One region of the Streptomyces sp. SS1-1 genome, then DNA from elsewhere that is predicted to be linked to it. Evidence: predicted binding sites of a transcription regulator. Region 1 holds the regulator's gene; the other holds the start of a gene.
The links. Region 1 encodes HspR, which represses chaperone genes until heat shock. Its sites were predicted from a motif close to TTGAGNNNNNNNNNCTCAA; they were not measured.
Positions count from the first base shown of each region.

Region 1 (14,891 bases):
GCTGAGCTCGTCCTTGCCGAGCGCCGAGAAGACCACGAGGTCGTCCAGCCGGTTCAGGAACTCGGGCTTGAAGGAGGCGCGGACCACCTCCAGGACCTGCTCCTTCTTCTCCGTCTCGCTGGTGAGCGGGTCGACCAGGTACTGGCTGCCCAGGTTGGACGTCAGCACCAGGATCGTGTTGCGGAAGTCGACCGTGCGGCCCTGCCCGTCGGTGAGCCGCCCGTCGTCCAGGACCTGGAGCAGGATGTCGAAGACCTCGGGGTGCGCCTTCTCCACCTCGTCCAGCAGGACGACGCTGTACGGCCGCCTGCGCACGGCCTCGGTGAGCTGGCCGCCCTCCTCGTAGCCGACGTAGCCGGGGGGCGCGCCGACCAGCCGGGCCACGCTGTGCTTCTCGCCGTACTCCGACATGTCGATGCGGACCATGGCCCGCTCGTCGTCGAAGAGGAAGTCGGCGAGCGCCTTGGCCAGCTCGGTCTTGCCGACGCCGGTCGGGCCGAGGAAGAGGAACGAGCCGGTGGGCCGGTCGGGGTCGGCGATGCCGGCCCGGGTGCGGCGCACCGCGTCGGACACGGCCCGCACGGCCTCCTCCTGGCCGATCAGGCGCCTGCCCAGCTCCTCCTCCATGCGCAGCAGCTTCTGCGTCTCGCCCTCCATGAGCCGGCCCGCGGGGATGCCGGTCCAGGCGGCGACGACGTCCGCGATGTCGTCGGGGCCGACCTCCTCCTTGACCATGGTGTCCCGCGCGGCCTCCTCCTCGGCCTCGGAGGCGGCCTCCAGCTCCTTCTCCAGGGCCGGGATCTCGCCGTAGAGCAGCTTGGAGGCGGTGTCGAAGTCGCCGTCGCGCTGGGCGCGCTCGGCCTGGCCGCGCACCTCGTCGAGGCGTTCCTTCAGCTCACCGACGCGGTTGAGGGACTGCTTCTCCTTCTCCCAGCGGGCGGTCAGGCCGCGCAGCTCCTCCTCGCGGTCGGCGAGGTCGCGGCGCAGCTTCTCCAGGCGCTCCCGGGAGGCGGGGTCGGTCTCCTTCTCGAGGGCCAGCTCCTCCATGCGCAGCCGGTCCACGGACCGCTGGAGCTCGTCGATCTCGACCGGCGAGGAGTCGATCTCCATACGCAGCCGGGACGCGGCCTCGTCGACGAGGTCGATGGCCTTGTCGGGCAGGAAGCGGGAGGTGATGTACCGGTCGGACAGGGTCGCGGCGGCGACCAGCGCGCTGTCCGCGATCTGCACCTTGTGGTGGGCCTCGTAGCGGCCCTTGAGTCCGCGCAGGATGGCGATGGAGTCCTCGACGGAGGGCTCGGCGACCAGCACCTGCTGGAAGCGCCGCTCCAGCGCGGGGTCCTTCTCGATGCGCTCGCGGTACTCGTCCAGCGTGGTCGCGCCGACCATGCGCAGCTCGCCGCGGGCCAGCATCGGCTTCAGCATGTTGCCGGCGTCCATGGCGGAGTCGCCGCCGGCGCCCGCGCCGACGACCGTGTGCAGCTCGTCGATGAAGGTGATGATCTGCCCGTCGGAGTCCTTGATCTCGGCCAGGACGGTCTTCAGGCGCTCCTCGAACTCGCCGCGGTACTTGGCGCCCGCGACCATCGCGCCGAGGTCGAGCGCGACGAGCCGCTTGTTCTTCAGCGACTCGGGCACGTCGCCCTTGACGATGCGCTGGGCGAGCCCTTCGACGACGGCGGTCTTGCCGACGCCGGGCTCGCCGATGAGGACGGGGTTGTTCTTGGTGCGGCGGGACAGCACCTGCACGACCCGGCGGATCTCCTGGTCCCGTCCGATGACGGGGTCGAGCTTGCCCTCACGGGCGGCGGCGGTGAAGTCGGTGCCGAACTTCTCCAGCGCCTTGTACTGCCCCTCGGGGTCTGCGGTGGTCACGCGGCGGCCTCCCCTGGCCTTCTGGAAGGCGTCCAGCAGCTTCTTGGCGGTCGCGCCCTGGCGGGTGAGCACGTCGGCCGCGGGGCCGCCCTTGGCGGCGATCCCGATGAGCAGGTGCTCGGTGGACAGGTACTCGTCGCCCAGGTCCTTGGCGCGGGCCTGCGCGTCCGCGATGACGGCGAGCAGGTCGCGGTTGGGCTGCGGGGGCGCCACGGTGGACCCCGTCACGCTGGGCAGGGCGGCGAGCGCCTGCTCGGTGCCGGACCGCACGGCGGCCTGGTCGGCCTCGACGGCGGCCAGCAGGTCGGTGATGTTCTCGTTGTCCTGGCCCTCGAGCAGAGCCAGCAGCAGGTGGGCGGGGGTGAGATCCGGGTGCCCGTCGGTCACGGCCCGGTTGCTGGCCGCGTTGATCGCGTCCCGGCTCCTGTTGGTCAGCTCGGCGTCCACGTGTCCCTTCTCCTCCTGGCGTCAGCGTCTCCCAGTAACTGACAAAATCAGCGTACACAAAGTTGAGTCCATTCCGCTCAAGGTGGGCTCGGGGACCGGGTACCCGCTAGGTTCCGACCATGGCCGCATACCCCCAGGATCCGGGCGCGCCGGACGCGCCGTACCTCTCCTTCTGGCAGGAGAGGCATCTGTGCACGCTCACCACGTCCCGTCCGGACGGCTCCCCGCACGTGGTGCCCGTCGGTGTCACCTACGAACCCGAGGCCCGGCTGGCTCGGGTGATCACCAACAAGTCCAGCAGGAAGGTGGCGCACGTGCTCGCCGCCGGCGCCGCGGGTGCGCGGGTCGCGGTCTGCCAGGTGGACGGCGGGCGCTGGGCGACGCTGGAGGGCGTGGCGCACGTCAGCGGCGAGCCGGAGCGGGTGCGGGAGGCCGAGCGGCGCTACGCCGTCCGGTACGGGCGGACCCCGACGCCGAACCCGGACCGGGTGGTCATCGAGATCGCGCTCACACGGGCGATGGGGCGCGGGTGAGGCACCGGGCGAGCCCCGGGACATGGATGTGGACGCGGAGGGGCCGGTTCCGGCCGCGTCGGGGAGCGCCGAGCGCGCGTCGCGGGTCGCCGTAAAGCGGGAAATATCCCCGAAAACTGCAGCGGCGTCACCGTGTTCAGGTCACGGTGACGCCGCTGCGGGGGGAAGCACCTGAGCGATCTGTTACGACGGGGGAATCGCGTCAGGCACTGCGGGGGGTGGCTGAAATGGTCCTTGGGGCCGGTGCCTCCGGCTCCACGAGACGGTGGTCCCGCTGGTCCAGGTTGACGAAGATCATTCCGTACCGGATGGCGCACCGCACGGGCTGCGGCGCCCCCCGAGGACGCCGCAGACATCGATACGCCCGAACGTCCTCGTCCTCGTCGCGCGTGACGACCACCGGTTCGCCGAAGACGGTCACCATCAGGGAGTCACCGGGGTGGGGGATCGCGGTGACCAGGTCGATGAAGTGCCACCCTGAGCGGTAGGCGGTCGCCATCTCCCTGCGAAATGACCTGTCGTCGGGTGGGGTGGTCATGCCGGCTCCTGCTCGCTGCCGCCATCCGCGCCGATGACCGGCCAGGAGCTGTCCCCGGCGATGACGACAGTCGGAGCCGCACTCGGCCAGCTGCTGTCCGCCCGCGAGTCGCTCTTCGCTTCCGAAAGGCCACTCAGGGCTCCGACGGCCACAACGGCGGAGAAGGCGGCGACAAGAATCGAGCGAAGCATTTTGTTCCGCATAATCGGCTTCGTCCTCACTTGAAGGTCCCCTCTTCCCCCGTCGAGTAAGACGATGGCTCATTCGGGCACTTCATGGCCACACGATCGGTGCATCATGTTCCTGCATGTTCAGGACCATGGGGGGTGGAGATTTGGCAACGAATCAGACTAAAGCGACACATCCCCATGCGATGACCGAGATGTGCGCTCAAGGCAGCCGTCTCTATGCGAACGCGCTGCGTGCGGGGCGTATCGCCCGCGCCGACGTGGAGTCCGCGCCCTGTCTGATGGAGTTCGCGCTGCTCTATCCGGACCCCGACGACGCGAACTGGCTGATCCCCCTCCCCGCCTCGGTGGCGCTCGCCCAACGGCTCAATCCCATCGAACGGGAGATCGCCGAGCGCCGCCGGCTGTCGGTCGAGCTGACCGAGTCCCTCCAGCCCTTCATGGACCTCAGCACCCAGGTCACCGGGAGCACCCACTCGATCACGGTCCTGGAGGGCGGCGAGCGGATCAACGCCGCCCTCAACCTGGCCACCGCCCAGTGCCAGACCGAGATGCTCACCATCCAGCCCAGCACCCGTATCTCCGAGGCCAGCCTCCTGCAGGGCCTGGAGCGCGACCGGCCACTCATCGAGCGCGGGGTGCGCATACGGACCCTCTACCAGCACACGGTCCGCTACAACCCCGGCAAGCTGGCCTACGTCGCCCAGCTCTCCGACGGCAAGGTCGAGTACCGCACCATCGACGAACTCGTCGAGCGCCTCATCATCTGCGACGAGTCGGTCGCCTTCATCCCCACCCGCGACGACCAGCAGGTCGCCCTGGAGCTACGGCACCCCGGGCTCATCCGGTACCTCATCAAGGTCTTCGAGTTCATGTGGAGCCGCGCGGTCCCGCTGAGCGAGCACGCCCCCTACGAGACCGCCCCCGACGGCATCACCGACATCCAGCACACCATCGCCAAGCTCCTGGTGGAGGGCCACGTCGACGAGGCCATCGCGCGCCGGCTCGGGATGAACGTCCGCACCTGCCGGGCCCACATCGCCAAGCTGGCCACCGCCCTGGGCAGCGGCAGCCGCGCCCAGCTCGGCTATCTCATCGCCCAGTCCGGCATCCTCAACGAGGATCACCGGCCCGGAGGCAGCTGAGCCGCGTCACGCCCGGCCGTGACGCCGAACGGCTGCCGGCCGGGGATCTGGGCCGCGCGGGCCGCCCGGTCCAGGCCGACCTGCGCGATCCGCACCCCGAGCTGCGTACGGCTCGCCGCGCCCAGCGTCTCCGACAGGCGGGCGATGTGCGCCCGGCAGGTGCGCACGCTGATGCCGAGCCGCTCCGCGATGACCGCGTCCTGGTGCCCCTCCGCGAGCAGCGCGGCGATGGACTGCTCCCGGTGCGAGACGCCCTCGAAGCCGGTGTCCGGGATCGGGGCGGTCAGCGGGATCGCGAGCCGCCACAGCCGGTCGAACGCCGTCACCAGGTAGTTGATGAGGGCCGGGTGGCGCAGCTCCAGCGCCATCGTGCGGTCGGTGTTCGCCGGGATGAAGGCCACCGTGCGGTCGAAGAGGATCAGCCGGTCGATGACCTCGTCCAGGGTGCGGGCCTCCACCGCGTCGCCCATCAGCTCCAGGTAGTTGAGCAGCCCCTGCCCGTGCCGGGCCACATGCGTGTACAGGTCGCGCATCCGCACGCCCCGGCCGCGCAGCGCCATCGCCCGGTGCAGACCCTCCGTCAGCTCGTGCTCGGGGCGGATGCCGCCGGGCTGCACGGTCAGCACCTCGCTGGTGCACGCCCGCGTCGCCTCGTCCAGCGCGGCCTGGATCCGCGCGTCGCCGTCGAGGATGCGCAGGGCGGTGCCCTCGGCGCCGGACGCCTGGCGGGGGAGCGGGGCGAGTCCGGCGTACCGCTCGAAGGCCGCGACCGCCGAGCCCATCCGCAGCTGGGCCGTGCTGACCTCCTCGTACATCCCGCGCAGCAGCCGGGTCATGACCTCCTGCGGGGAGGTCGGCACCAGCCAGTCCATGTCGTCGGGGTCCGGGTGCAGCAGCGCCAGCTCCAGCAGGCAGGGCACCGGTTCCGCGTCCTGGCGGGACACCCGTCCGCGGCGTACGGCCCGGGAGTACACGCGGTCCCCGGTCTCGCACAGGCGGTCGGCGCCATGGGGATGCTCCTGCTCCCCGTGCCCGGCCATCGCTCCATCCACCCCCGGTCTCGCCTCGCGCGCCGGTACCGCGCCCGGCCCTGCGGGCGTGAGGTTCGCTCGCGCTTCCGCAGCGCAACTATGCGCGGACGGGCCGTGGTCCGCAACACGGCTCCCGCCGCGCGCCGGGGCACAACATCCCGCCGTATCCCGGTATTTCCGTCCCTCAGGGGCGCCGGGCTGCAACAACCTGATGGGGGTTTTCCGGCCCTGTCGCCCGAGCGGCGGCCGGTTTGCGACCCCCGGGTTCGCACAACGCAAGAGCCGCCGGGGCGTCCTGCCCCGGCGGCTCCGGTCGTTCGTGGGCCGGTCGGCTACTTGCTGAGGCCGGCCTGCTGGCACGCGGCCTTGTACTTGGCCGTGCAGATCTCCGACAGCTTGTAGATGCCGTCGGCCAGGACCGTCTTGTCGATGTTCGACTTGGTCAGGGCGGCCACCGGGACCAGCAGGGCCGGGATGTCCTGGTGGGTGGGGCTGTCGACCTGGTCCTGGGTGAGGGAGTCGAACTGGATGTCCTTGCCCTGGACCTTCGCGACGGCCATCTCGGCGGCGCTCTCGGCCTCGTGCGGGTAGGACTTGTAGACGCTCATGTACTGCTCGCCGGTCAGGATGCGCTGCACGGCGTCCAGTTCGGCGTCCTGGCCGGTGATGGGCGGCAGCTTGGTCACGCCCGCGGCCTCCAGGGCCTTGATGACGCCTCCGGCCATGCCGTCGTTGGCGGAGTAGACGCCCTTGATGTTGGCCACGCCGATCTCGTTGATCGCCTCGGTCATGTTGGCCTGGGCGTTCTCGGGCTTCCAGTCCTTGGTGTCGTAGGACTTGGCGATGTCCACCGTGCCCTTGAGCTCGGAGAGCGCGCCCGACTTGAACTGCTTGGCGTTCGGGTCGGTGAGCGACCCGTTCATCATCACGATCTTGTCGGAGGAGTCGACCTCCCCCATCGCCTCCAGCAGCGAACGGCCCTGCACCTCGCCGACCAGCTCGTTGTCGAAGGAGACGTAGGCGTCGATGGGGCCCTCGGCGAGGCGGTCGTAGGCGATGACCGGGATACCGGCGTCCTTGGCCTTCTGCACCCCGCCCGCGATGGCGTGCGCGTCCACGGCGTCCAGCAGGATGACGTCCACCCCGTCGTCGACGAGCTGCTGGAGCTGCTGCTCCTGCTTCTTCGCGTCCGCGTCGGCGTTGCGGTAGACGACCTTGCCCTGACGGCTGGTGAGGCTCTCGACCTTCTCCTTGATGATGGGGTAGTCGAACTTGTCGTAACGCGTGTTCGCGGTCTCCGGCAGCAGCAGGCCCACGGTGATGTCGTTGCCCTTGGTCGGGCTCGCCTCGCTGCTGTCCCCTGTGACCCCCAGTCCGCCGCACGCGCCCAGCGCGAGCGTCATCGTGGAAGCGGCGGCCACGGCGGTGGCGGTACGGCGCAGAGAGCGCAAGGGACGCATAGGGAAGCTCACTTCTGGTGCCTTCGGGACACGGGCGCGCCATTGCGCCCCAATGTCTGAAAAGACAACGCGCCGACGCCCCCCAGCGTCAAGCGGAACCACTTAACGAGTGCGCAACACTACGCTCCGTCGATCATGTAAAGACATTGCGGAACTTCGCAGATCACCAGTTACACCCCCTCCACCGAACCTCACGCGGGGACCCGGCGGACGGCGTAGCGGAATTCGTACAACCAACCCCGTTCGTGATGAGTCCTGTTCGAGACGGCTCGCACCGCCGTCCCGTACTCGACCAGAGGATCGAATGAACTCAGCCAGACGCGCGACCACCGCCGCCGCGACGGCGGTCGCGCTCGCCACCGCGGGCACCCTGCTCACCACGGTCACCCCCGCGTCGGCCGCGGTGTCCTGCACCTCGCCGGTCTTCAAGCGCCAGTTCTTCGCGAACACCACGTTCTCCGGGACACCGAAGAAGACCGACTGCGACACCGCCATCGACCAGAGCTGGTCCGGCGCCCCCGCCTCCGGACTCCCCAAGGACAACTTCGGCGTCCGCTGGAGCGTCACCCGCGACTTCGGCTCGGGCGGCCCCTTCACCCTCACCGCCTCCGCCCTCGACGGCATCCGCGTGTACCTCGACGGCACCCGCAAGATCGACCTGTGGAAGAACACCTCCACCACGGTCTCCAAGACGCTCAACGTCACGATCCCGTCGGGCAAGCACACCCTGCGCGTCGACTACGTCAACTGGACCGGCAACGCCAAGGTGAAGTTCGCCTACACCCCCCGCACCACCGCCACGGTCGACAAGACCAAACCCCTCGCCCCCACCGGCGCCAAGGCCGCCTACGACACCACCACCGGCAAGGCCAGACTCACCTGGACCCCCAACAAGGAGATGGACCTCGCCGGCTACCGCGTCTACCGCCGCCTCAAGGGCGCCTCGTTCGGCACCACGCCCCTCGCGACGACCACCTCCACGTCGTACACGGACACCACCCTCCCGAAGACGGGCGCGACGTACTACTACGAGATCCGCGCCAAGGACAAGGCGGGCAACACCGGCACAGGCACGACGGACCAGCCGGTGACGACGCTCGACCGGACCGCACCCGCCGCGCCCACCGGGCTGACCACCGCGTCCCAGGAGAACGGCCTGCGGGTCGGCTGGAAGGCCGCCGCCGAGGCCACGTCGTACCGGGTCTACCGGTCCGCGAGCGCCGACGGCACGTACACCCGGGTCGGCACCACCGCCCAGGTCTCCTACGTCGACACCACCGCTGTCGAGGGCACCACGTACCACTACCGGGTCACGTCGCTGGACGCCGCCGGCAACGAGTCGGCCCGCTCCTCCTCCGTCAGCGGCCGGCGCCGCGACGAGACCCCGCCGTCGCTGGTCACCGGCGTCACCGTCACGCCGACCGAGTACGGCTTCGAGGTGCGCTGGGACGCCAACCCCACCCCCGACCTGCGAAGCTACGTCGTGCGCCGGGGCGAACTCTGGGGCGACGAGGAGGAGCAGGTGTGCTCCCTCTACCCGGGGTACTACGTGTCCGCCGACACGACGTCGTACGCCTACACCACGCTCCCGGACGGCGAGGAGTCCTGCTTCATCGTCGACGCGGTCGACGACGCCGGCAACTCCGCCTTCCAGTGGACCGGTGACGCCCAGATCGTGGTGGCGACGGAACTGGACACCACGCCGTCCGTCGAGACGCCGGAAGGCTCCCCTCTCACCCTTGAGGCGGCGGGCGCCGAGGGCGACGAGGGCAACCGGCTCAGCTGGCACGGCCTCGGCGAGGACGCCCCCGAGCAGGCGGCCGGCTACCGCATCTACCGCTGGAACCGCGGCACCTCGGCCTACGAGCGGATCGACGTCGCCGCGCCTGGCGCCACGGAGTACGTCGACACCGGTGCCGCGCGCGGCACCACGTCCTACTACTGGGTCACCGCTGTCGCCGCCGACGGCACGGAGTCCGTCCCCACGGGCGACTACGCCATCACGGCCCCCGCCCAGTGACCGCTCGAGAACGGACCGAACGGAACCCATGAACCCAGCCAGACGCGCGACAGCGGTGACCGCCACCGCCGTCGTGCTCTCCACCGCCGGTGGTCTGCTCACCGCCCTCGCCGCGCCCGCGTCGGCCGCGGTGTCCTGCACCTCGCCGGTCTTCAAGCGCCAGTTCTTCGCGAACACCACGTTCTCCGGGACACCGAAGAAGACCGACTGCGACACCGCCATCGACCAGAGCTGGTCCGGCGCCCCCGCCTCCGGACTCCCCAAGGACAACTTCGGCGTCCGCTGGAGCGTCACCCGCGACTTCGGCTCCGGCGGCCCCTTCACCCTCACCGCCTCCGCCCTCGACGGCATCCGCGTGTACCTCGACGGCACCCGCAAGATCGACCTGTGGAAGAACACCTCCACCACGGTCTCCAAGACGCTCAACGTCACGATCCCGTCGGGCAAGCACACCCTGCGCGTCGACTACGTCAACTGGACCGGCAACGCCAAGGTGAAGTTCACCTACACCCCCCGCACCACCGCCACCGTCGACAAGACCAAACCCCTCGCCCCCACCGGCGCGAAAGCCGCCTACGACACCACCACCGGCAAGGCCAAGCTCACCTGGACCCCCAACAAGGAGATGGACCTCGCCGGCTACCGCGTCTACCGCCGCCTCAAGGGGAGCAGCAGCTGGAAGAAGCTGACGACCACCAAGGCGACCACGTACACCGACGTCCCGCCGGCCACCGGCGAGTCGTACTACTACGAGATCCGCGCCGCGGACAAGGCGGGCAACGAGGGCACGGGCACGACGGACCAGCTCGTCACCACACCGGACCGGACCGCGCCCGCCGTCCCCACGGGGCTCGCCGCGACCGACAGTCAGCCCGGCGTCCGGCTCACCTGGAAGACGGTCCCCGGGGCCACCCGGTACGTCGTCCATCGGCGCTGGGACGACGACGGCGGCGACAACCCGGTCGTGCAGGTCGCGAAGGTGACGTCCACGTCCTGGGTCGACTCCACGGTCAAGGAGAACCTGTACTACAGCTACTGGGTCTCGGCCGTGGACGCGGCCGGCAACACGTCCGCGAAGTCGGCCGGCGCGTACGTGGCGCGCGACGACTGGGCGCCCTCCGCGCCCGTGGCCGTCGAGGCGAACCCGACGGCGGGCAGCGGCATCACCGTGACGTGGAAGGCGTCCAGTGCGCCCGTCGCCTCCGACCTGTCGACGTTCCGCATCTACCGCGACGGCAGGCTCGTCGACGAGGTCGGCCCCCGGCAGACGTCGTACACCGACACGAACGTGCGGCACAGCCGCTCGTACGTGTACACCGTGACCGCCGTGGACAGACAGGAACAGGAGTCCGCCGCCTCGGCGCCGGCCACGGCCGTCGCCCCGGCGACCGGTCTGGCCCCGGCCGCCGTCAGCGGGCTGCGGGGCGCCATGGACGGCTACGACATCGTCCTGCGGTGGCAGGCGAACACCGAGCAGGACGTCTCCGCCTACGTCGTCTACCGCGGGGAGTTCGTCGACGGCACCTGGGTGTACGCGGAGTGGGACAAGGTCATTCCGAGGCGGGGCGAGGACGAGGCGCTGTCCTACTCCCACGAGGTCTGGGACCCGACGGGCCAGGACGTCCGCTGGGCCGTGGTCGCCCGGGACCGCGCCGGCAACTCCCTCTTCACCGACGGCGGTGCGTTCTCGTACGTCACCGTCACCGAGCCCGTCACCGGACCTCCCGACGAGTGATGCCGTAGCGCACACGAAGGGGCCCGGAGACAGATCTCCGGGCCCCTTTCGCGTGCTGTGCGGGTGTCCTAGTCCTTCGCCCGCTTCGGGCGCCAGACGACCAGCGCGCTGGTCTGCTGGACCTCCTGGTACGGGACCAGGTCGCGGCGGTACGAGGCGTGGACCGCCGCCTCGCGCTGCTGCATCGCCGCCGCCGCTCCGTCCAGGGCCGCCTGCAGTTCGGCGACGCGGGTCTGGAGCGCGGCGACCTGGTTCTCCAGTTCGATGATGCGCTTGATGCCGGCCAGGTTGATGCCCTCGTCCTGCGACAACTGCTGCACCTGGCGGAGCAGTTCGATGTCGCGGGCCGAGTAGCGCCGGCCCCGCCCGGGCGTGCGGTCCGGGGAGACCAGGCCGAGGCGGTCGTACTGACGGAGGGTCTGCGGGTGCAGGCCGGACAGCTGGGCCGCCACCGAGATGACATAGACCGGGGTCTCCTCGGTCAGTTCATACGGGTTGCGCCGACGACCGTCCATCTGACTCATGCTCCCTTCGCGGCCTGGAACAGCTCCGCCCGCGGGTCCTCACCCGCGGTCGCCTCGCGATACGCCTCCAGCGCTTCACGAGCCTTCCCCGTCACGTCCTTCGGGACACTCACCTCGACGGTGACCAGGAGGTCCCCGCGGGTGCCGTCCTTGCGCACCGCGCCCTTGCCCCGCGCCCGCATGGTGCGGCCGTTGGGCGTGCCCGGCGGCAGCTTCAGGGTCACGGCGGGGCCGCCCAGGGTCGGGACCCTGACCTCCCCGCCGAGCGCCGCCTCCGCGAAGGTCACGGGGACGGTCACCGTCAGGTTGTCGTCCTTGCGCCCGAAGACCGGGTGCGCGTCGACGTGGACGGTGACGTACAGGTCACCGGCGGGGCCGCCCCGCTCGCCGGGCGCGCCCTTGCCGCGCAGCCGGATGCGCTGCCCGTCGGACACTCCGGCGGGGATGCGCACCTGCATCGTCCGGGACGACTTGGCCCGGCCGCTGCCCTTGCACTCGGCGCAGGGGTGCTCGGCGATGAGGCCGCGGCCCTTGCAGTCCGGGCACGGGTCGGTCAGCGAGAAGCCGCCGCCCGATCCGCGGGCCACCTGGCCGGTGCCGACACAGGTCGGGCACACGCGCGGGGTGCCGTTCTTGTCGCCGGTGCCCGCGCACGCCTTGCACGGCGACTGGGAGGACATCCGCAGGGGGACCGTCGCCCCCTCGATCGCCTCGGTGAAGCTGAGGCTGACCTCGGTGTCGATGTCCTGGCCGCGCCGCGGCTGGGTCCGGGTCGTGCCCGTGCCGCCGCGGTTGAACAGACCTCCGAAGACGTCACCCAGTCCACCGCCGAAACCGCCGGCTCCGGCCTGGCCGCCCTGGGTGCCTCCGAAGAGGTCGCCCAGGTCGAAGTTGAAGGAGCCGCCCGCGCCGCCCGGACCGGGGCGGAAACCGCCGTTGCCGAACAGGGCGCGGGCCTCGTCGTACTCCTTGCGCTTCTTGGGGTCGCCGAGGACGTCGTTCGCCTCGGAGATCTCCTTGAACCGCTCCTCCGCCTTGGCGTTGCCCTTGTTGGCGTCCGGGTGGAACTCGCGGGCGAGCTTCCGGTACGCCTTCTTGATCTCGGCCTCGGTGGCGTCCTTGGGGACGCCGAGGACCTTGTAGTAGTCCTTCTCGATGAAGTCCTTCGTGCTCATCCTCGACGTCCCTCCTTCCTCATCGGTTCAACGTCAGCCCTCGTCCGGGCCACCGCTCTCCTTGTCGTCGGCCGCCTCGGCGGACTCCTCCTTGGCGGCCTGCGCGCCCGGCTGGGGCTCGGCGACGGCCACCCGCGCGGGGCGGATGGTGCGTTCGCCGATGCGATACCCCGGCTGGAGGATCGCGACGCAGGTCGTCTCGGTGACGTCCGGCGCGTAGCTGTGCATCAGCGCCTCGTGGATCGTCGGGTCGAAGGGCTCGCCCTCCTTGCCGAACTGCTGGAGGCCCATCTTCGCCGCGACGGTCTCCAGCGACTCCGCGACGGACTTGAATCCGCCGACGAGTTCGCCGTGCTCCCGCGCGCGGCCGATGTCGTCCAGTACCGGAAGGAGCTCGGTCAGGAGGTTCGCGACGGCGATCTCCTTGACCGTGATCCGGTCCCGCTCCACACGGCGGCGGTAGTTCTGGTACTCGGCCTGGAGGCGCTGGAGGTCCGCGGTGCGCTCGCCGAGCGCGGTGCGCACCTGGTCCAGCTGGGCCACCAGGCCCGGGTCTGCGTGTCCGTCCCCGGCCGGGGCCGTCCCCTCGCTGTTCGGCGAGGGCGCGGCCTTCGGCTCGGCGTCGTCAGGGGTGGCGCCGGAGGGGACGTCGGGCTTCTCCTCGAAGCCCGGGGTCTCCTCCGTCATTACGCCGCACCGTCCTTACGCTCGTCGTCCACGATCTCGGCGTCGACCACGTCGTCGTCGGCGGCCTTGGCGCCACCGGCCTCGGCACCCTCGGCGCCGGCTCCGGCGGCCTGGGCGTCGGCGTACATGGCCTGGCCGACCTTCTGGGAGACCGCGGCGACCTTCTCGGTGGCCGTGCGGATCTGCGCGGTGTCCTCGCCCTTGAGCGCGGCCTTCAGCTCCTCGACGGCGGACTCGACCTCGGTCTTGACCTCGGCCGGGACCTTGTCCTCGTTGTCCTTGAGGAACTTCTCCGTCTGGTAGACGAGCTGCTCGCCCTGGTTGCGGGTCTCGGCGGCCTCGCGGCGGGCGTGGTCCTCCTCCGCGTACTTCTCGGCCTCTTCGCGCATCCGGTTGACCTCGTCCTTCGGCAGCGAGGAGCCGCCGGTGACGGTCATCTTCTGCTCCTTGCCCGTGCCCAGGTCCTTGGCGGTCACGTGCATGATGCCGTTGGCGTCGATGTCGAAGGACACCTCGATCTGCGGGACGCCGCGGGGCGCCGGCGGCAGACCGGTCAGCTCGAACATCCCGAGCTTCTTGTTGTACGCCGCGATCTCGCGCTCGCCCTGGTAGACCTGGATCTGCACGGACGGCTGGTTGTCCTCGGCCGTCGTGAAGATCTCGGACCGCTTGGTCGGGATCGTGGTGTTGCGCTCGATGAGCTTGGTCATGATGCCGCCCTTGGTCTCGATGCCGAGGGACAGCGGGGTCACGTCGAGGAGCAGGACGTCCTTGACCTCACCCTTGAGGACACCGGCCTGGAGCGAGGCGCCGATGGCGACGACCTCGTCCGGGTTCACGCCCTTGTTGGCCTCCTTGCCGCCGGTCAGCTCCTTGACGAGCTCGGCGACGGCGGGCATACGGGTGGAGCCACCGACGAGGACGACGTGGTCGATCTCGTTGATGGAGACGCCGGCGTCCTTCATGACGTTGAAGAACGGGGTCTTGCAGCGCTCCAGCAGGTCGGCCGTCAGCTGCTGGAACTGAGCCCGGGTGAGCTTCTCGTCCAGGTGCAGCGGGCCTTCGGCGGAGGCGGTGATGTAGGGCAGGTTGATCGAGGTCTCGGTGGACGAGGACAGCTCGATCTTGGCCTTCTCCGCCGCCTCGCGCAGGCGCTGGAGGGCCATCTTGTCCTTGGACAGGTCCACGCCGTGACCGGACTGGAACTGCTTGACCAGGTAGTCGACGACACGCTGGTCCCAGTCGTCACCACCGAGGTGGTTGTCACCGTTGGTGGCCTTCACCTCGACGACGCCGTCGCCGATCTCCAGGAGGGACACGTCGAAGGTGCCGCCACCGAGGTCGAAGACGAGGATCGTCTGGTCGTCCTTGTCGAGCCCGTACGCGAGCGCGGCCGCGGTGGGCTCGTTGACGATGCGCAGGACGTTCAGACCGGCGATCTCGCCGGCCTCCTTCGTCGCCTGGCGCTCCGAGTCGTTGAAGTAGGCCGGGACGGTGATGACCGCGTCCGTGACCTTCTCGCCCAGGTAGGAC
Region 1 is NZ_WBXN01000004.1:3,839,703-3,854,593, reverse strand. It holds gene clpB (ATP-dependent chaperone ClpB) at 1-2,322, opposite strand, end outside; gene F8R89_RS19005 (pyridoxamine 5'-phosphate oxidase family protein) at 2,442-2,855, shown strand; gene F8R89_RS19000 (hypothetical protein) at 3,058-3,393, opposite strand; gene F8R89_RS18990 (helix-turn-helix transcriptional regulator) at 3,713-4,726, shown strand; gene F8R89_RS18985 (helix-turn-helix transcriptional regulator) at 4,705-5,766, opposite strand; gene F8R89_RS18980 (sugar ABC transporter substrate-binding protein) at 6,090-7,217, opposite strand; gene F8R89_RS18975 (PA14 domain-containing protein) at 7,522-9,237, shown strand; gene F8R89_RS18970 (PA14 domain-containing protein) at 9,266-10,972, shown strand; gene F8R89_RS18965 (heat shock protein transcriptional repressor HspR) at 11,041-11,487, opposite strand; gene dnaJ (molecular chaperone DnaJ) at 11,493-12,671, opposite strand; gene grpE (nucleotide exchange factor GrpE) at 12,705-13,358, opposite strand; gene dnaK (molecular chaperone DnaK) at 13,358-14,891, opposite strand, start outside.

Region 2 (14,891 bases), 990 kb from region 1:
GTACTACACCAACCCCTACTTCGCCCAGCAGTACAACGGCTCATACAACGTGGGCATGATCCGCGGCGCGTACCACTTCGCGACGCCGGACACCACCAATGGAGCAACCCAGGCGGACTACTTCGTCGACCACGGCGGCGGCTGGTCCCGCGACGGCCGCACCCTGCCCGGTGTCCTCGACATCGAGTGGAACCCGTACGGCGACGCCTGCTACGGCAAGTCCGCGAGCGCGATGGTCACATGGATCCGCGACTTCGCGAACCGCTACAAGGCCCGCACCGGCCGCGACGCCGTCATCTACACGGCGACGAGCTGGTGGAAGCAGTGCACCGGCAACTCCAGCGCCTTCGCCACGGCCAACCCGCTGTGGATCGCCCGGTACGCGACGGCCGTCGGCGAACTGCCCGCCGGCTGGAGCTACCACACGATGTGGCAGTACACGTCGACCGGCCCGACCGTGGGCGACCACGACCGGTTCAACGGCGCGCTCGACCGGGTCGTGGCCCTGGCCAACGGCTGACCTCCCCCGCACGGCGAAGGCCCGGGCCCCCTTCCGGGGACCCGGGCCCCACCCTGTCCGGCGGCGTCCGTCACGCCGCCGCCGGAACCTCCCGGGCCGCGTCGCTGGTGGCCGGCGACAGGGCCAGTTCCAGGACCTGGCGGACGTCGGTCACGGCGTGGACGTCGAGCTTGTCCAGCACCTCGGCCGGGACGTCGTCCAGGTCGGGCTCGTTCCGCTTGGGGATGATCACGGTCGTGACCCCCGCGCGGTGCGCGGCGAGGAGCTTCTGCTTCACCCCGCCGATGGGCAGCACCCGGCCGGTCAGCGAGACCTCACCGGTCATCGCCACGTCCGTGCGGACCAGCCGCCCGGACAGCAGCGAGGCCAGCGCCGTCGTCATCGTGATGCCCGCGCTCGGGCCGTCCTTCGGCACCGCGCCCGCCGGGAAGTGGATGTGCACGCCCCGGTCCTTCAGGTCGGCGACGGGCAGCTCCAGCTCGGCGCCGTGGCTGCGCAGGAAGCTCAGCGCGATCTGGGCGCTCTCCTTCATCACGTCACCCAGCTGGCCGGTCAGCGTCAGACCCGCCGCGCCCGTCTCCGGGTCGGCCAGCGACGCCTCGACGAACAGGACGTCACCGCCCGCGCCGGTCACCGCGAGTCCGGTCGCCACGCCCGGCACCGCCGTACGGCGCTCGGCCGGGTCCTGCGCCGACTCGGGCACGTGGTGCGGCCGGCCGATCAGCCCGCGCAGCTCGCCCTCGGTGACGGTGAACGGCAGCTCCCGCTCGCCCAGTTCGTGCTGGGCCGCCACCTTGCGCAGCAGCCGCGCGATGGACCGCTCCAGGGTGCGCACGCCCGCCTCACGCGTGTACTCGCCGGCGAGCTTGCGCAGCGCGCCCTCGTCGAGGGTGACCTCGTCCGCGTTCAGTCCCGCCCGCTCCAGCTGGCGCGGGAGCAGGTGGTCGCGGGCGATGACGACCTTCTCGTCCTCGGTGTAGCCGTCGAGGCGGACCAGCTCCATACGGTCGAGCAGGGCCTCCGGGATGGCCTCCAGGACGTTGGCCGTGGCCAGGAACACCACGTCGGACAGGTCGAGCTCGACCTCCAGGTAGTGGTCCCGGAAGGTGTGGTTCTGCGCCGGGTCCAGGACCTCCAGGAGGGCCGCCGCGGGGTCCCCGCGGAAGTCGGAGCCCACCTTGTCGATCTCGTCGAGCAGGACCACCGGGTTCATCGACCCGGCCTCTTTGATCGCCCGCACGATCCGTCCGGGCAGCGCCCCGACGTACGTACGGCGGTGACCGCGGATCTCGGCCTCGTCGCGCACACCGCCGAGGGCGACGCGCACGAACTTGCGGCCCATCGCGTGGGCGACGGACTCGCCCAGCGAGGTCTTGCCGACGCCGGGCGGGCCGACGAGGGCCAGCACGGCACCGCCGCGCCGTCCGCCGACAACACCGAGCCCGCGCTCACCGCGCCGCTTGCGGACCGCCAGGTACTCGGTGATCCGCTCCTTCACGTCGTCCAGACCGGCGTGCTCGGCGTCCAGCACGTCCTTCGCGCCCTGGATGTCGTAGGCGTCCTCGGTGCGCTCGTTCCACGGCAGCTCCAGGACGGTGTCCAGCCAGGTGCGGATCCAGGAGCCCTCGGGCGACTGGTCGGAGGACCGCTCCAGCTTGTCGACCTCCTTGAGGGCGGCCTCGCGGACCTTCTCCGGCAGGTCGGCCGCCTCGACGCGGGCGCGGTAGTCGTCGGACTCCTCGCCGTCCTGCTCGCCGTTCAGCTCGCGCAGCTCCTTGCGGACGGCCTCCAGCTGGCGGCGGAGCAGGAACTCGCGCTGCTGCTTGTCGACGCCCTCCTGGACGTCCTTGGCGATGGTCTCGGCCACGTCCTGCTCGGCGAGGTGGTCGCGCAGCTGCTGCGTGGCGAGCTTCAGCCGGGCCACCGGGTCGGCGGTCTCCAGCAGCTCGACCTTCTGCTCGGTGGTCAGGAAGGGCGAGTACCCGGAGTTGTCGGCGAGCTGCGAGACGTCGTCGATGGCCTGCACCCGGTCCACGACCTGCCAGGCGCCGCGCTTGCGCAGCCAGGCGGTGGCGAGGGCCTTGTACTCCTTCACCAGCTCCGCCACCTGTCCGGGCAGCGGCTCGGGCACGCTCTGGTCGACCGGCGTGCCCTCGACCCACAGCGCCGCACCCGGCCCGGTGGTGCCGGCACCGATGCGCACCCGGCCGCGGCCGCGGATCAGGGCACCGGGGTCACCGTCGGCCAGCCGGCCGACCTGCTCCACGGTGCCGAGCACCCCGGTGCTCGCGTAGGTGCCGTCGATACGCGGCACGAGCAGCACCCGGGGCTTGCCGGGCGTGGACCGCGCGGCGGCCTGGGCGGCCTCCACGGCGGCGCGCACGTCGGCGTCGTTCAAGTCCAGGGGGACCACCATCCCGGGCAGCACGACCTCGTCGTCGAGCGGCAGCACGGGCAGGGTGAGCGATGTGGACGTCGAAGCCATGATCTCCCCTTAGGCAGTCAAGTTGAGTTACGCCGACTCAATGCTTGACGGCCCTTGATTGTTCCCGGCCCGCCGACGCGTTCGCTGACAGCGATCGGCCGGGAACCCGGGGTGCCGGAACCGCCCGGTGTGCAAGGGAGCCGCAGAACTGCCACGGCTATTCCGGCAGCCCCCGGCCGCCGCCGGACTGGCAGGATGGGCCGATGCCCACTTCGTACGACACCCCTGTAGTCCTGGACCGTCGCGAAGGCCCCCACGGGGAGGTGGTGCTGCGGCGGCACGGTGATCTGCTCCAGATCATCGCCAACGGCTGCTTCCTGATGGACACGTCCGACGGCCGCTCGGAGCGGCTGCTGGTCGACGCCGCGCTGGACGCGCTGGGCGACCGTTCACGGCCGCACATCCTGATCGGCGGGCTCGGCGTCGGGTTCTCGCTCGCACACGCGGCGGCCGACCCCCGGCCAGGGAGGATCACCGTCGCGGAGCGCGAGCGCGCGATCATCGACTGGCATCTCGGCGGGCCGCTCTCCGGTCTCTCGGCGGCGGCGCTCGCGGACCCGCGGACGTCGATCCTGGAGACCGACCTCGTCACTCATGTGTATGAGACATCCGCCACGTACGACGCGCTCTGCCTCGACATCGACAACGGGCCCGGCTGGACCGTCACCGAGGACAACGAAGGCCTGTATTCGCCAGGCGGACTGGCCGCGTGCGCAAGGGCGTTGACACCGGGCGGGGTACTGGCCGTATGGTCCGCGCAGCCCTCTCCGGAATTCGAAGAAACCTTGCGCAATGCCGGATTCCAGCAGGTGCGTACCGAAGAGATCCCCGTTGCCCGGGGCGTTCCGGACGTCGTGCACCTCGCCGTCCGACCTGGATAGCCCTGGCACGGTGACTCCCCGTACTCTGCTTTCCTGACGCGGATCATTCAAGCGTCAATCGCAAGCATGCGCAGGCACAGCCAGTAAGCGGGATCACCCCACGGATTCCGGAAAGCAACTTTGGGGCGGGCGATGGAGCAGACACACACCTCCCACAACGGCACGGCGGCGACCCCCGGCGCACAGCGCCGGGTCCTGGTGGTCGAGGACGATCCGACCATCGTGGACGCCATCGCGGCCCGTCTGCGCGCCGAGGGATTCCTCGTGCAGACCGCGGGAGACGGCCCGGCGGCCGTCGACACGGCCGAGGCCTGGCAGCCCGACCTGCTGATCCTCGACATCATGCTGCCGGGCTTCGACGGTCTGGAGGTCTGCCGCCGGGTGCAGGCCCAGCGGCCGGTGCCGGTGATGATGCTGACCGCGCGCGACGACGAGACCGACATGCTGGTCGGGCTCGGTGTCGGCGCCGACGACTACATGACCAAGCCGTTCTCCATGCGGGAGCTGGCGGCCCGTGTGCACGTGCTGTTGCGCCGCGTCGAGCGCGCCGCCCTCGCGGCCACCACGCCGCGCTCGGGCATCCTGCGCCTCGGCGAGCTGGAGATCGACCACGCGCAGCGGCGCGTGCGGGTGCGCAGCGAGGACGTGCACCTCACGCCGACCGAGTTCGATCTGCTGGTGTGCCTGGCGAACACCCCGCGCGCGGTCCTCTCGCGCGAGCAGCTGCTCGCCGAGGTCTGGGACTGGGCGGACGCCTCCGGCACCCGGACCGTCGACAGCCACATCAAGGCGCTGCGGCGGAAGATCGGGGCCGAGCGCATCCGCACGGTGCACGGCGTGGGCTACGCCCTGGAGACGCCGACGCCATGAGCGACGGTCCGGCCGCGCGGAGAGGCCCCGGGGAGCCCTGGGGCGGCGTTCGTCCGTTCTCGATCAAGACCAAGCTGGGCGCGCTCGTCGTCATCGCGGTCCTGATCACCACCGGACTGTCGATGATCGCGGTGCGCACCCAGACGGAGCTGCGCTTCATCACGGTCTTCTCGATGATCGCCACCCTGCTCATCACGCAGTTCGTGGCGCACTCGCTCACCGATCCGCTGGACGAGATGAACACGGTGGCCCGGTCGATCTCCCAGGGCGACTACACGCGCCGGGTCAGTGAGAGCCGCCGTGACGAGCTGGGCGACCTGGCCGGGACGATCAACCTCATGGCCGACGAGCTGGAGGCCCAGGACCAGCAGCGCAAGGAGCTGGTCGCGAACGTCTCGCACGAGTTGCGCACCCCGATCGCGGGCCTGCGCGCGGTCCTGGAGAACGTGGTCGACGGCATCGCCGAGGCGGACCCGGAGACGATGCGCACGGCACTGAAGCAGACCGAGCGCCTGGGCCGGCTCGTGGAGACGCTGCTCGACCTGTCCCGCCTGGACAACGGCGTCGTCCCGCTGCGGATGCGCCGCTTCGAGGTGTGGCCGTATCTGTCCGGGGTGCTGAAGGAGGCCAACATGGTCGCCTCCGCGCGCGCGGGCATGACCTCGGGCTCCGGCAGCCACACCCGTACCGACGTGCATCTGCACCTCGACGTGTCGCCGCCGGAGCTGACCGCGCACGCCGACCCCGAGCGCATCCACCAGGTCGTCGCCAACCTGATCGACAACGCGATCAAGCACAGCCCGCCGCACGGCCGGGTCACGGTCAAGGCGCGCCGCGGGCCGCACCCGGAGTCGCTGGAGCTGGAGGTCCTGGACGAGGGGCCGGGCATCCCGCGCTCGGACTGGCACCGGGTCTTCGAGCGCTTCAACCGGGGCGCGGTGAGCCGGCCGCACGGGCCGGGCAGCGACGGCGGCACGGGTCTGGGGCTCGCGATCGCGCGCTGGGCGGTGGATCTGCACGGCGGCCGGATCGGCGTGGCGGAATCGGATCGGGGTTGCCGGATTCTTGTCACACTTCCAGGGCAGCCGTCCGTACAAAGTTGACGTAAAGTTCGAAGCGGAGCGCCAAGATCCACACGCGTCGTGCCTGACAGGCCGTGTGATCAGGTACAGACCTGCGCCGTCGCAGCGTCAGCTCGCGGCCGCGCCATCCCATTTGCGGGCCGCTGAAGCGGAACCACGCTTGTTTCCCGCCAATTCTGAGCCCGAAACACGCTTCGCGATGTGACTTACACGACGATGACCATGCCCGGCCTGACCTTCCCGCTCGGGGAGGCGTAGCCTTGATTCCCGCTGTCCATCACCTTGTGAAGCGGAAGAGGGCGGTTCTCGCCGTGTCGCCACAGTCCCCCAGTAACGCATCGAGCATCTCGACCGACGCGGACCAAGCGGGCAAGAACCCCGCTGCCGCGTTCGGAGCCAACGAGTGGCTCGTCGACGAGATCTATCAGCAGTACCTCCAGGACCCGAATTCGGTAGACCGCGCCTGGTGGGACTTCTTCGCCGACTACAAGCCGGGGGCTGCCGCCGCCCCGGCTGCGGCGGGTACCGCGGCCGCGGGGGCCGCGGAGACCACCGCTCCCGCCGCCGCGCCGGTCCCGGCTCCCGCCCCGGCCTCGAAGCCGGCTCCGGCCAAGGCCGCCGCGCCTGCCGCGCCCGCCGCTCCGGCGGCTCCGGCGGCGAAGCCCGCTCCGGCCACCAAGCCGGCCCAGCCGAAGAAGGCCGAGCCCGCCGCCGCCTCCGCGGACGGCCCCGAGTTCGTCACGCTGCGCGGCCCCTCCGCCGCCGTCGCGAAGAACATGAACGCCTCGCTGGAGCTGCCGACCGCCACCTCGGTCCGCGCGGTCCCGGTGAAGCTGCTGTTCGACAACCGCATCGTCATCAACAACCACCTCAAGCGGGCCCGGGGCGGGAAGATCTCCTTCACGCACCTGATCGGCTACGCGATGGTGCAGGCCATCAAGGCCATGCCGTCGATGAACTACTCCTTCGCGGAGAAGGACGGCAAGCCCACCCTGGTCAAGCCGGAGCACATCAACCTCGGTCTCGCCATCGACCTGGTCAAGCCCAACGGCGACCGCCAGCTCGTCGTCGCGGCGATCAAGAAGGCCGAGACGCTGAACTTCTTCGAGTTCTGGCAGGCCTACGAGGACATCGTCCGTCGCGCCCGCGACAACAAGCTGACGATGGACGACTTCACCGGTGTCACGGTCTCCCTGACCAACCCCGGCGGCCTCGGCACCGTGCACTCCGTGCCGCGTCTGATGCCCGGCCAGTCGGTGATCATGGGCGTCGGCTCCATGGACTACCCGGCGGAGTTCCAGGGCACCTCCCAGGACACCCTGAACAAGCTCGGCATCTCCAAGGTCATGACGCTCACGTCGACCTACGACCACCGGGTCATCCAGGGCGCCGCCTCCGGCGAGTTCCTGCGCCAGGTCGCGAACCTGCTGCTCGGCGAGAACGGCTTCTACGACGACATCTTCGAGGCCCTGCGCATCCCCTACGAGCCGGTCCGCTGGCTCAAGGACATCGACGCCAGCCACGACGACGACGTCACCAAGGCCGCCCGGGTCTTCGAGCTGATCCACTCCTACCGGGTCCGCGGCCACGTCATGGCCGACACCGACCCGCTGGAGTACCGCCAGCGCAAGCACCCCGACCTGGACATCACCGAGCACGGCCTCACCCTGTGGGACCTGGAGCGCGAGTTCGCCGTCGGCGGCTTCTCCGGCAAGTCCCTGATGAAGCTGCGCGACATCCTCGGCGTGCTCCGCGACTCGTACTGCCGCACCACCGGCATCGAGTTCATGCACATCCAGGACCCCAAGCAGCGCAAGTGGATCCAGGACCGCATCGAGCGCCCGCACACCAAGCCGGAGCGCGAGGAGCAGCTGCGCATCCTGCGCCGGCTGAACGCGGCGGAGGCCTTCGAGACCTTCCTGCAGACCAAGTACGTCGGCCAGAAGCGCTTCTCCCTGGAGGGCGGCGAGTCCGTCATCCCGCTGCTGGACGCGGTCATCGACTCGGCGGCCGAGTCCCGCCTGGACGAGGTCGTCATCGGCATGGCCCACCGCGGCCGGCTGAACGTCCTGGCCAACATCGTCGGCAAGTCGTACGCGCAGATCTTCCGTGAGTTCGAGGGCAACCTCGACCCGAAGTCGATGCACGGCTCCGGCGACGTGAAGTACCACCTGGGCGCCGAGGGCACCTTCACCGGCCTGGACGGCGAGCAGATCAAGGTCTCGCTCACCGCCAACCCCTCCCACCTGGAGGCGGTCGACCCGGTCCTGGAGGGCGTCGCCCGCGCCAAGCAGGACATCATCAACAAGGGCGGCACGGACTTCACCGTCCTGCCGATCGCCCTGCACGGCGACGCGGCCTTCGCGGGCCAGGGTGTCGTGGCCGAGACCCTGAACATGTCGCAGCTGCGCGGCTACCGCACCGGCGGCACCGTGCACGTGGTGATCAACAACCAGGTCGGCTTCACCGCGGCCCCCGAGTCCTCGCGCTCCTCCATGTACGCGACGGACGTGGCCCGCATGATCGAGGCCCCGATCTTCCACGTGAACGGCGACGACCCCGAGGCCGTCGTCCGCGTCGCGCGGCTCGCCTTCGAGTTCCGTCAGGCGTTCAACAAGGACGTCGTGATCGACCTCATCTGCTACCGCCGCCGCGGTCACAACGAGTCGGACAACCCGGCCTTCACCCAGCCGCTGATGTACGACCTGATCGACAAGAAGCGCTCGGTGCGCAAGCTCTACACCGAGTCCCTGATCGGTCGCGGCGACATCACCCTGGAAGAGGCCGAGCAGGCACTGCAGGACTACCAGGGGCAGCTGGAGAAGGTCTTCACGGAGGTCCGCGAGGCCACCTCGCAGCCGTCGACGGCCGCGCCCTCGGACCCGCAGGCCGAGTTCCCGGTCGCCGTGAACACCGCGGTCTCCGCGGAGGTCGTCAAGCGGATCGCCGAGTCCCAGGTCAACATCCCCGACCACATCACCGTCCACCCGCGTCTGCTGCCGCAGCTGCAGCGCCGGGCGTCGATGGTCGAGGACGGCACGATCGACTGGGGCATGGGCGAGACCCTCGCGGTCGGCTCCCTGCTGCTGGAGGGCGTCCCGGTCCGGCTCGCCGGCCAGGACTCGCAGCGCGGCACCTTCGGCCAGCGTCACGCGGTGATCATCGACCGTGAGACGGGCGAGGAGTACACGCCGCTGCAGTACCTCTCCGAGGACCAGGCGCGCCTGAACGTCTACAACTCGCTGCTGTCCGAATACGCGGCCATGGGCTTCGAGTACGGCTACTCACTGGCCCGCCCCGAGGCGCTCGTGATGTGGGAGGCGCAGTTCGGCGACTTCGTCAACGGCGCCCAGACGGTCGTGGACGAGTTCATCTCCTCGGCCGAGCAGAAGTGGGCCCAGACCTCCGGCGTCGTCCTGCTCCTGCCGCACGGCTACGAGGGCCAGGGCCCGGACCACTCCTCGGCCCGCCCGGAGCGCTTCCTCCAGATGTGCGCGCAGAACAACATGACGGTCGCGATGCCGACGTCGCCGTCGAACTACTTCCACCTCCTGCGGTGGCAGGTGCACAACCCGCACCACAAGCCGCTGGTCGTCTTCACGCCGAAGTCGATGCTGCGTCTGAAGGCCGCGGCGGCGAAGGCGGAGGAGTTCACCTCCGGCCAGTTCCAGCCGGTCATCGGTGACGCGTCGGTCGACCCGGCCGCCGTGAATAAGGTCGTCTTCTGCGCCGGCAAGGTCTACTACGACCTGGAGGCGGAGCGGAAGAAGCGCGGCGTCACGGACACGGCGATCATCCGCATCGAGCGCCTGTACCCGCTGCCGGGTACCGAGCTCCAGGCGGAGATCAAGAAGTACCCGAACGCCGAGAAGTACCTGTGGGCCCAGGAGGAGCCGGCGAACCAGGGTGCGTGGCCGTTCATCGCGCTCAACCTGATCGACCACCTGGACCTCGCGGTCGGCGCCGACGTCCCGCACGGCGAGCGCCTGCGCCGGATCTCGCGTCCGCACTCCTCGTCCCCGGCCGTCGGTTCCGCCAAGCGGCACCAGGCCGAGCAGGAGCAGCTGGTGCGTGAGGTCTTCGAGGCCTGATCCCGCGTACGGAAGGCCCGGCTCCGAGTCCCCTCGACTCGGCGCCGGGCCTTCCGGCGTTCTCAGCTGAGGGCGGCCAGGAGCTGGGCCAGGGCCCGGACGGTCGACCGGATCTCCAGCAGGTACGCGGTCGCGCCGGACGGGCGCCGGGCGGGCTCCGGCGCCGGTGACGGTTCGATGCCGACGGTGTCCACCTCCACGGCGAAGGGCAGCTGGAGCATCCGTACGGCGGTGGCGTGCTGGGCGGGGACGTGGAGCGCGGTCGTCACCAGCAGCAGCCGCTCCCCCGGCTCCAGTTCGGCGATCCGTTCGGCGAAGAAGGCGTAGCTGTCCGCGGTGTCCGCGCGGCGGCGCTCCGGCGCGCTCGACGGGGCGGCGACCACCCGGACGGGCAGCCTGCCGGGTGTGCGGTAGGTGCGGACGGCCCAGGTGCCGCCGGGCAGTTCGGACTCCTCGCCCGCCACGGACTCCGGTGTCTGCAGGTTGAACGCGCGGCGCGTGCCGAAGTCGAGCGCCTCGTACTCCTCGCCGAGCTCGGGTGCCCCGGCGAGCGCCGCGAGCTCGAACTCGTCGCCCACGAAGGGGCGGTGGCCGCCGAGCGCGGTGACGGAGCCGGTCGTCACCCGCCCGGTGCGGATCAGGTGGGCGGCGTACGCCGTGCGGGCCAGGCAGGCCCGGATGAGTCCGCCCAGCACCAGGACGTGCTCGTAGTGGCCGTAGCGCAGGCGGGTGCCGCCGCACAGGCCGAGCGCCTCGGCCGCGGCCCGCACGAGCCGCTGCTGCTCGGGCCGCACGGGCAGTTCGTCGGCGAGGTTGCGTTCCCTGCCCCGCCGGGTGTCCCAGCGCAGGGTGAACACGTCGAGGCGGGCCAGCCGCTCCGCCGCGTCGCCCTTCCCGGCCGCGAGGTCGCGGGCCAGCTCGTGGTCCTGTTCGGTGCGGGCGAACGCCTCGACCAGGGCGCGGACCGGCGGGGAGGCCAGCCAGAACTCGATGTCCGCGGCAGGTTCAACTCCCGTGCCGACGAGGGGGACCGGGTCGAAGTGGGTACTCATGTCGTTCCGCCTCCGTGGGGTGGGTCTACCGCGCGCCGTCCCGAGAACTGCCGGGAGGGGGGCAGGGTCACGGAGCCCGCGGGGGCGGCTCCGGCCCGGGACGCAGCCATGGCGGCCAGGACATATCCTCACTGCATGTACTTCACCGACCGAGGCATCGAAGAGCTGGAGAAGCGGCGCGGCGAGGAGGAGATCACCTTCGAGTGGCTGGCCGAGCAGCTGCGCACCTTCGTCGATCTGAACCCCGACTTCGAGGTACCGGTGGAGCGGCTGGCGACGTGGCTGGCCCGGCTGGACGACGAGGACGACGACATCTGAGGACGCCGCCCTCGGGCGTCAGTCCAGCGGCCTGACCGGCGCCCAGGCGAGACCGAGCGCGCCATGGGCCAGCAGGAGCGCGCCCGCGGCCGTCCAGCCGCCGCTGCGGCGGTGCACGCCCCAGGCGGTGAGGGGCAGACCGGCCGCGATCTGGGCCAGGGAGAGCACGCGGCCCCACGGCCCGGCGGTCCACGGCCAGGGGCCGGGACGGTCCTCCTGTGTCCCGTGCCGGTCCGCGCCGTCGCCCTCGGACCGGTTCGCGTCCTGTGCGGGGCGCGTGTGCGGCCAGGCGCGCGCGGTGGCGCACATCAGTTCGGCGCTGTCGCCCGGCGCGAGACCGCCGGGCAGGTCCACGCCCGCGCGCTGGAGGACGGCGAGCAGGCCGCGCAGCCGGGAGCGGGCGTCGGAGGCAGGGTCGGGGCGGGTCAGGTCGTCGAGGGACTGCACGTCGAGCACGGGGTCGAGGCCGAGCCGCCCGGCGAAGGTGTGCATGGCCTCGTCCACTCCCGCCGGGGTGCCGTTGGCGAGCCATTCGTAGCCGACCGGGCGGCGGAAGCCCGAGGCGAGGGAGAACCCGGCGCGTTCGGTGTCCCACCACAGGGCGAGCGCGGGCCAGGGGGCGCCGACGGCCAGGGCGAGCGCCCATCCGGAGAGGACGCGGTCGACGGGCTCACCGCCGTCCTGCCAGGGCCTGCCCTCGGGGACGAGGACGCTCCACCCCTCGCCGGCGGGGGCGATCAGCATGTCCTCGCGCAGCAGCCGGGCCACGGGCGCGACGGCATCGGGTTCCGCCCGGCACAGGAGCAGGGCGCCCGGGGCCGGCTGGGCCTCACGGGCGGACCGGGACTGTTCCGTCGACATGCCTCCCACGCTAGGCCGGATTGTCCGGTCAGCGGGATTTGTGATCACCAGAACGAGTGCCTTGACTTTCCCTGCCCGCGATATATCGTGTTTTACGGAAGACGCGATATGGCGTGTCGTGTTCAGGTCCGGCCCGCGAGCCGCACCCGGTCAGCCAGGAGGTCCGCACCATGCCCGAGTGGTCCGTCACGGAGCCCAGGAAACTCACTTTCGAGGAGCCGGTGCGCGACCTGCACGTCCGCGTCGTCAACGGCACGGTGAACGTCGTGGGCACCGAGGAGGGTTCCGCCCGCCTGGAGGTCTCCGAGCTGGAGGGCCCGCCCCTGGTGGTGACCCAGCGGCACGGCACCCTGACCGTCGCCTACGACGACCTGCCCTGGAAGGGGTTCCTCAAGTGGCTGGACCGCAAGGGCTGGCGCCGCAGCGCGGTGGTCTCCCTGGCGGTACCGGCCGGCACCCGGGTCGAGGTGGGCGTGGTCGGCGCGAGCGCGTTCGTCTCCGGGCTGCGGGGGCCGTCCGTGATCAAGGGCGTCACCGGCGACACGACACTCGTCGGCCTGTCCGGCCCGGTCCGCGCGGACACCGTCTCGGGGAACCTGGAGGCACAGGCCGTCACCGGCGACCTGCGCTTCAACTCGGTCTCCGGCGATCTGACGGTCGTCGAGGGGGCCGGCTCCTCGGTGAAGGCGGACTCGGTCAGCGGGTCCATGATCGTCGACCTCGACCCGGAGGGCCCGACGGACGTCCGGCTCACCAGCGTCTCCGGCGAGATCGCGATACGGCTGCCCGCCCCGGCGGACGCGGACATCGAGGCCAACACCGCGAGCGGCACCATCTCCAACGCCTTCGACGACCTGCGGGTGCACGGCCAGTGGGGCGCCCACAAGATCACCGGACGGCTGGGCGCCGGCACCGGCAAGCTCCGGGCGACGACGGTCTCCGGCTCGATCGCCCTGCTGCGCCGCCCGCCACGCGACGAGGAGCCGTGGGAGGGGCACACCGGCAAGGAGCCGGGCCCCACTCCGGGTGCGGCACCGGGCCCGGTGGACGGTCCGGCGGACGCGGCGGGGGACAATTCCCTCTCCGGCCAGGGCGACGACCCGTCCGGCGCCCCCACACCCCGCCCGGCCGACGGCCCGACCGACAAGAAGGTGCTCTGACATGCCCCCCGTCTTCGCCCACGGCCGTCTCCGCCTGTATCTGCTGAAGCTGCTGGACGAGGCGCCCCGCCACGGCTACGAGGTGATCCGCCTCCTGGAGGAGCGCTTCCAGGGGCTGTACGCGCCGTCCGCCGGCACCGTCTACCCCCGTCTGGCGAAGCTGGAGGCCGAGGGCCTGGTCACCCACACCACCGAGGGCGGCCGCAAGGTATACGCGATCACGGACGCCGGTCGCGCCGAACTGGCCGACCGCAGCGGTGAACTGGCCGACCTGGAGCTGGAGATCCGGGAGTCGGTCGCCGAGCTGGCCGCCGAGATGCAGGCCGATGTGCGCGGCGCGGCCGGGGATCTGCGGCGCGAGATGCGGGCCGCCGCGTCCGAGGCCCGCAAGGGCGGCTCCCGGTCGGAGACCTCCTACGGCGACCATGGGGACGTCGGCGACAAGGAGGCGTGGCGGGCCGCCAAGGAGGAGATGCGCCGGGCCAAGCAGGAGTGGAAGGAGCAGGCCCGCCGCGCCAAGGACGAAAGCCGTCGCGCCCGCGAGGAGGCCCAGCGCGCCCGGCGCCAGGCCAAGGAGGCGCAGGACCGCGCCCGGGCCCAGGCGCAGGAGGAGGTCCAGCGCATCGCCCGCAAGGTCCAGGAGCAGGTGCAGGACCACTTCGCGCGCGGCGACTGGCCGACGGGGCTGCGCGAGGGCCTGACGGAACTGGCCAAGGAGTTCGGCGACTTCGGCAAGGACTACGGCAAGGGGCTCGGCCGGGACTTCGGTTTCGGCCGCCAGGGCGCCTCGTCCCAGGGTTCCGCCTCGAAGGGCGCGTCCTCCCCCGGTGCCGATCCGGCCGGGGACTCCCCCGCCGCCGAGTACACCCGCCCCCCGGAGTTCTCCGAGACCCCGGAGGACTTCCCGGCCGGCTACGAGCCCTCCTGGTCCCATGAGGCCGGCACCGGTGACCCGGTCCGCGATCTGGACCGCCTGCTCGACCGGTTCCGCGACGACATCCGCGACGCGGCCCGCGACCACGGTGTGACACCGGACCAGTTCCGGGACGTCCGCCGCCACTTGTCGACGGCGGCGGCCCACATCGGGGCCGTGCTGCGGGCGCCCAGGTCCTGAGGGAGACCCGGCCTCGGGCGTGCCCCGGCCGGCGGTGGCCTCTCAGCCGGCCTTGGTCTCCGGGCCGCCGTACAGGACCCGGGTGACGGACTCGTGGGTGACGCCGTGGTCGGCGAGGGCCTCGGCGGGCACGCCGGGGCGGCTGGTCAGGGCGAGCAGCAGATGCTCGTCGCCGATGTGACGGTCCCGGCGGGCGACGGCCATGCGCAGCGACCGCGTCAGCACGTCCTTGGCGTCCTTGCTGAACGGGCGGTGCCCTGACCACCCGGTGCCGCTCCGGCGGTCCCCGGCGAGCGCGCCGACGCCGTGCGCCTCCTCGACCCGGGCGACGATCTCCGTGACGTCGATGCCCAGTCCGGCGAGCGCCTCGGTCTCGGCCTGCGAGAGCCCGCCCCGCCGCCGGGCGTCGCCGAGCGCCCGGCGTACGGAGTCGACCCACTCCACACCGCCGAGTGCC
Region 2 is NZ_WBXN01000004.1:4,825,455-4,840,345, reverse strand. It holds gene F8R89_RS23725 (lysozyme) at 1-520, shown strand, start outside; gene lon (endopeptidase La) at 591-3,005, opposite strand; gene F8R89_RS23715 (spermidine synthase) at 3,209-3,886, shown strand; gene F8R89_RS23710 (response regulator transcription factor) at 4,019-4,756, shown strand; gene F8R89_RS23705 (sensor histidine kinase) at 4,753-5,859, shown strand; gene F8R89_RS23700 (multifunctional oxoglutarate decarboxylase/oxoglutarate dehydrogenase thiamine pyrophosphate-binding subunit/dihydrolipoyllysine-residue succinyltransferase subunit) at 6,150-9,929, shown strand; gene F8R89_RS23695 (hypothetical protein) at 9,992-10,981, opposite strand; gene F8R89_RS23690 (DUF6104 family protein) at 11,117-11,299, shown strand; gene F8R89_RS23685 (hypothetical protein) at 11,318-12,160, opposite strand; gene F8R89_RS23680 (DUF4097 family beta strand repeat-containing protein) at 12,331-13,320, shown strand; gene F8R89_RS23675 (PadR family transcriptional regulator) at 13,322-14,434, shown strand; gene F8R89_RS23670 (Clp protease N-terminal domain-containing protein) at 14,477-14,891, opposite strand, start outside.
Region 2: lon (endopeptidase La) is a predicted target of HspR. The motif match lies at 3,028-3,046, and genes of this name have one in related genera.